Linked DNA regions of Larkinella insperata. The protein of the gene in region 1 binds, or shares a complex with, the protein of each later gene. Links are inferred from orthologs where the notes say so. Each region holds a gene or a part of one and is shown in the gene's direction. Other genes may lie near its edges. The genes, in order: trxB and trxA.

Region 1 (3,203 bases):
AGGGGCACATGGGCCTGGGCGGGTACGACCTGTTTGTAGCCGACAGCACGGCGTCCGGCTGGTCGAATCCGCAAAACCTGGGGTATCCGATCAACACCGCCGACGATCAGGCCGCCCTGTTTGTGTCGGCCAACGGGGCGCACGCCTATTACTCGCAGGAGCAGTCTTCCGGAGATGGCAAACAGCGCTCTAAACTCTATATGTTTGATTTGCCGGAGCCGTTGCGGCAGAAGGTCCGGCCGGTGAGCTACCTGAAAGGGCTGGTGGCCGACGCCCGCACCAAAAAGCCGCTTAACGCGACCATCGAACTCATTGATCTGGCGACCAATCAGCTGGTAACCCGCGTGCAGTCAGATCCGCAGACGGGCCAGTACACGGCCGTTTTGCCCACGGGCGGGGAGTACGCGCTATACGTTGTGGGACCGGGTTACCTGTTTAAAAGCCTGTCGTTTGATTTTACCCAGAAGCGCGAAGGTGAGGGCCTGACGCTGAGCGTGCCCCTGGAACCGATCAAACCGGCGGATGGTAGCGCTCCGGCCAAAGAAACCCTGAACAACATCTTCTTTGAAACGGGCCGGTACGATCTGGCCGAGAAATCGCGGACGGAACTGGACCGGCTGGTGAAATTTCTGGACGTGAATCAAACCGTGAACATTGAGGTTTCCGGCCATACCGACAACCAGGGGGGGACGGCCAACAACCTGGAACTATCGAAGAAACGGGCGCAGTCGGTTGTGGCGTACCTGACCAAGGCGGGCATTGCGCCAACCCGTATCAAATCAGCCGGTTACGGCGAAACCCGTCCGGTAGCGCCCAATACGACCGATGAAAACCGGAAACTGAACCGGCGGATCGAGTGGCGAATTCTCTAAAAGGAGAGAAGGAAGCGGAGTTAAAAGGAATCCATCAAGTGACTTTTGTACGGATAAATGTTCATTTTTCATTGTTCAGTGACCAATAACCGTTAACTTGGTTTCGCCGGGAATTTTTTGCACCTTTGCGCTTGTTTTTTCAGTGTCTGGCCCGGTTTTTCAGTGATAGCCGACCCGATAAAACACTCAATTCTTCGTCAGCCAATGACCACCGAACACGTCAATTGCCTTATTATTGGTTCCGGCCCGGCCGGATATACTGCCGCTATTTATGCCTCCCGCGCGGGCATGAAACCCGTTTTATACCAGGGAATGCAACCGGGCGGCCAATTAACCATCACCAACGAAGTGGATAACTTCCCGGGTTATCCCGAGGGGGTCAACGGTCCCCAACTCATGATGGACCTCGAGCAGCAGGCCCGCCGGTTTGGAACCGACATCCGCTACGGGGTAGTAACGGCCGTTGATTTTTCCGGCCCGATCCACAAAGCCGTGGTCGATGATCAGCAGGAAGTCAGTGCCAACGTCGTCATTATTTCGACCGGTGCCTCGGCTAAGTGGCTGGGTCTGCCGTCGGAAATGCGCCTGAACGGTCTGGGGGTTTCAGCCTGCGCTGTGTGCGACGGCTTTTTCTTCCGGGGTAAGGATGTGGTTATCGTTGGAGCCGGGGATACGGCGGCTGAGGAAGCCAGTTATTTGGCGAATCTGTGCCGGAAAGTTTACATGATCGTTCGCCGGGGCGAAATGCGCGCATCGAAGTTTATGCAGAATCGGGTGAAATCACTGCCCAACATCGAGATTCTGTGGAACACCGAAACGCAGGAAGTGCTCGGAGAAGATGGCGTGACCGGGGCGCTGGTTAAAAACACGGTAACGGGTGAAGAACGGGTACTGGATATTACGGGCTTCTTTGTTGCAATTGGTCACCAACCGAATACCGCTATTTTCAAAAACTACCTTGAATTAGACGAAACGGGTTACATCATCACCGAAAAAGGCAGCACCCGCACCAGCGTGCCGGGCGTTTTTGCCTGCGGAGATGCCCAGGACAATATTTACCGCCAGGCGATTACGGCCGCCGGCACGGGTTGTATGGCCGCCCTGGATGCCGAACGGTATCTGGCCATGAAAGAAGTTGAAATGCACGCGGAAGCGTAAACGAAATTTAATAACCACCACAAAAGGGAGTTAAGGATTAAGAGTTAAGAGTGATGAGTTACCGGGCGTCAGCCAACTCATCACTCTTAACTCTTAACTCCTCATTCTTTTTGGCAAACTTTACCCCCAAGGATGAGAAAACTGGCAGTCTGGTGGCTGTTCGCCAGCGTTTGCTGTCTGGCAAGCGTAACGACCGTGGAGGCTCAGGAACGAGGAAAATTCAAGAAGAACCTGAGTATCAAGCCCAAGAAATCGGAAACCCAAAACCCGAATTCCTCCGCGCAACAGCCGACCCAAGAACCGGAAGAGGAGTTTGAACAGGAGACATCCAATCTGCGCTTTAACAATCAGTTTGAACCCAAAAAAGAAGTAAACCCCGTCGTGGCCGAAGATACGTCCACGATTGACGAAGGCGAACCGGCGGTGGTGGAATACATCGATTCGGTCCAGGTGGGCGACGATTGGGTGAAAATTGCCGATTATTACGCCATCTGGGACCCCCACAACGTCGACCCCTACGGCATTGACCCCCTCCAGTTTGACGAGGTTATTGACCTTAAGTTATACGATCCGACGCAGAACCGGTTTTGGTCGGCCCCGACCGTCGACGGCCGAGTCACTTCCATCTTCGGTCCGCGCTGGGGACGCTGGCACAAAGGAATGGACCTTGATCTGGAGACCGGCGACCCGGTTTACGCGGCTTTCGACGGCATTGTGCGGATTGTCGGCTGGGACGGCAACGGGTTTGGGCGGTATCTGCTGGTGCGGCATTACAACGGCCTGGAAACCATCTACGGCCACTTGTCAAAAACGCTCGTTGAGTCCGGCCAGTTGGTTAAAGCCGGCGATCAGATTGGGCTCGGAGGAAACACCGGACGCAGCTTCGGTTCGCACCTGCACTTCGAAACCCGGTACGAAGGCAACCCTTTTAGCCCGACTCACCTCTATAATTTTCCGACCAACTCGCTGATTTCCGATCACTTTATTCTGACGGCTTCCGTCTGGGATTACCTGCGGGGAAAAAACGTCAGCATGGCCGGGTTTAAGCCCCGCTATAAGCGCACGGTATTACACCGCGTTCGTTCTGGCGAAACGCTCACCAGCATTGCCCGGCGGTACGGTCTGTCGGCGTCGACGCTGGCCCGAAAAAACCACATGTCTACCCGTTCCCGG
Region 2 (3,150 bases), 200 kb from region 1 along the record:
CGAACTGGAAAGCTTCTGCACCTGCACGGTGGACAAGCTGTTTGATGAATCGAACCAGGGGAAAGAAATAACCGTTGGGGGAATCGTGTCGAGCAAACAGCTCCGGCAGTCGAAAAACGGGAACCCGTTCGTGATTTTCAAGTTGGAGGATTACAACGGCTCGGTTGAGATGAGTTTGTTCGGGGAAGATTTTGTCCGGCTGGGCAATTATATCGAGGAAGGGCTGTTTCTGCACGTGAAAGGAAAGCTGCAAAACCGCTGGAACTCCGACGCTTTTGAGTTCCGCCCGAACTTCATTCAGTTGCTTACCGAGGTGCGGACAAAATACAGCAAAGAACTCTCTGTGCAGCTGGACTTAAAGCTGATCAACAACGAGTTTGTGGCCAAAATAACCGATTTGGTGAAAGAATATCCGGGCTCCTGTAACCTGGTGCTTCGGGTCACCGACGAAGAAGATCGGCTGGAAGTCAGCATGTTATCGCGCCCCTTCAAAATTACGCCCGTCAACGAGCTGCTCAAAGCGCTCGATGCGATGGACGGGGTAGGATACCGACTGAATTAAAAACGTTCGGCGGCTATCGATCACACCGAGTGTTATGAACGATAGCCGCCAATGAATATACTTTATTTCTTTTCCTCAAATTTATCGACATTGACCCGGATTTTTCGGTCGGGCATTTCGGCTACTTCCATCAGAAACGTTATTTTGCCGTCTTTGCCTTCGAGCGTAATAATGGCATTCTGCTGATTACCCGATGGATCGTCAAAACGCGCTTTGATCACCGATTTTCCTTCCTTGTAGGGAACGCTCCAAGTACAGGTGTTGGATTGAATTTTTCCGTTCATTTTGCGGTCCTCATTTCCGGGCCTAATCACCACGTCCGTTTTGTTGATCTCAATGGTGCTTTTTTCATCCACGGTTCGCTCCACAGCACCGGTTGCGCTGAGGTATTCGGTGTTGGAAACGGCCAGCGCCAGATCTTTGTCACATTGCGCGTAAGCGGGTAAAAGGCTGCCCAGGAGCAGGGGAAGCAGGAGGAGCTTTTTCATTAGTTGTCGTTGGATTAAGGTGAATCTAGTCAAAAGTAAAATCTTATGAGCTACTTTGCAAAACCTAGTAGCTTGCATTGTAATTTATTTGACGAGCGGTTAACTGCCTGGACAGAAGGATGCTAGCGATTTAGCATAAAGCCCGTAGAGCGGAATAAGCTTTCGGAGGTTGCGTTGTCGCCGAAAGGTCCATTGCATTCAAACAATTGGATGAACTTTTTTCAAATCCAAAACATTGTACGTACAGATGAGTTAAAATACTATATATAACCGAGACATAGTCATGGCAAAAGCGATTGAAATAACCGACGCTAACTTCGCAGATGTAATCAATTCCGATAAACCTGTCTTAGTAGATTTTTGGGCCGAATGGTGTGGACCCTGTAAAATGATCGGACCCGTTGTGGAGCAACTGGCCGGCGAGTACGAAGGCAAAGCCGTTGTCGCCAAAATGGACGTTGATATGAACGCCCAGGTTCCGGCGCAATTCGGTATCCGCAGCATCCCGACCCTGATGGTTTTCAAAAACGGTAAAATGGTTGATAAAGTAATCGGTGCCGTTCCGAAAGCTGTTCTGGAACAGAAATTAGTTGCCCATCTGGAGCATGATCATAGCAAACACGAGTAACTCATACCGGCAAATGGTTAGATAATTCCTAATTCTGATCGTTTTCGCCGAAAAAGGTACCTGTTTTGGGAAGAGGTTACTTTGTTTCCAACCCCATTATCTATTTACAAAAAAGCCGGGCTGCCAGTCTGGCTTTTTTGTTGACGGGTAAGTCCATAAACTGCCTTTCAGGACTTGTCCAGTTTCGTCTTTTGGTCTATATTACCGTACACCGAATACGGCCCAAACGATGAAACAACTTCTCCTGCTGATTTCTTCTCTCCTCACGCTGCCGGTCCTGGCACAACCCTTTACACCGGACGAAATTGCTCGCTGGCAAAAGCGCGCCCGAACCATCACCATCACCCGCGATACCTGGGACATCCCGCACATTTACGGCAAAACCGACGCGGATGTGGTTTTCGGGCTGTTGTACACGCAGTGCGAGGATGATTTCGCGCGTGTGGAGGAAAACTACATCGACGCCATTGGGCGCATGGCGGAAGTGGAGGGCGAAGAGGCATTGTACCACGACATCCGAGCGCGGCTTTTTATGGACACCACACAGGCCATTGCACTCTACAAAAAATCGCCATCCTGGATGCGGGAGTTGATGGATGCTTTTGCCGATGGCACGAACTATTACCTCTACACCCACCCAAACGTCAAGCCGCGGCTGCTGACCCGGTTTCAGCCCTGGATGCCGTTGATGTTCAGCGAAGGCAGCATTGGCGGTAACATCAGCGTCATTTCCACCGACCGGATCAAGGCGTTTTACACCAACTCAAAATGGTCGTCGCATCGTTACGATTTTGAAAAGCACGAGCGCGAACCCACCGGCTCCAACGGTTTTGCCATTGCACCGTCTAAAACCGCCAGCAAAAATGCCATGCTGCTGATCAACCCGCACACCTCCTTTTACTTTCGCTCGGAAGTGCACCTGGCGAGCAAAAAAGGCTTGAATGCCTACGGAGCCGTTACCTGGGGGCAGTTTTTTGTGTATCAGGGCTTCAACGAAAACTGCGGCTGGATGCACACCTCCGGAAATTCCGATTCGGTGGATGAATACCTGGAAACCGTCGAAAAGCGCGACGGAACGTATTACTACAAACACGGCAGCGAGTGGAAACCCGTGCAAACCCAAACGGTAAAGTTTCCCTACAAAACGGCCAACGGTATTCAGTTCAGAGAAGTTACGCTTTACCGCACGCACCACGGCCCCGTAGCCGGTCAGTTGGGGGATAAGTGGATCACTATCAATATGATGAACGATCCGCTGAACGCGCTCGCCCAATCGTACCTGCGCACGAAAGCGAAGGATTACGAGAGTTATAAAAAAGTAATGAAGCTGAACGGAAACGCGACCAACAACACGGTTTATGCCGACCGAAAAGGCACCATTGCCTACTGGCACGGTAACTTTATTCCGAAGCGCAACCCGAAATTTGACTGGAACAATCCCGTTGATGGCAGCGATCCGGAAACCGACTGGA

The links.
Region 2: the proteins of trxB (region 1) and trxA are in contact, whole or in part, in a crystal structure (PDB 1F6M), measured with the Escherichia coli proteins. The link is inferred for Larkinella insperata from one-to-one orthologs.

Annotation. Positions count from the first base shown.
Region 1 is NZ_CP110973.1:5,111,806-5,115,008, forward strand. The notes cover bases 180-3,053. They hold trxB (thioredoxin-disulfide reductase), read left to right. Parts: upstream 180-1,076; coding sequence 1,077-2,030; downstream 2,031-3,053. Other genes in these bases: OQ371_RS20605 (OmpA family protein), read left to right, coding at 180-872; OQ371_RS20615 (M23 family metallopeptidase), read left to right, coding at 2,163-3,053. Also shown: more of OQ371_RS20605, read left to right, coding at 1-179; more of OQ371_RS20615, read left to right, coding at 3,054-3,203.
Region 2 is NZ_CP110973.1:5,307,971-5,311,120, reverse strand. The notes cover bases 185-3,005. They hold trxA (thioredoxin), read left to right. Parts: upstream 185-1,333; coding sequence 1,334-1,678; downstream 1,679-3,005. Other genes in these bases: OQ371_RS21390 (penicillin acylase family protein), read left to right, coding at 1,908-3,005; OQ371_RS21400 (hypothetical protein), read right to left, coding at 625-1,050; dnaE (DNA polymerase III subunit alpha), read left to right, coding at 185-562. In the rest of the region: more of dnaE, read left to right, coding at 1-184; more of OQ371_RS21390, read left to right, coding at 3,006-3,150. UniProt on the Escherichia coli protein: Participates in various redox reactions through the reversible oxidation of its active center dithiol to a disulfide and catalyzes dithiol-disulfide exchange reactions.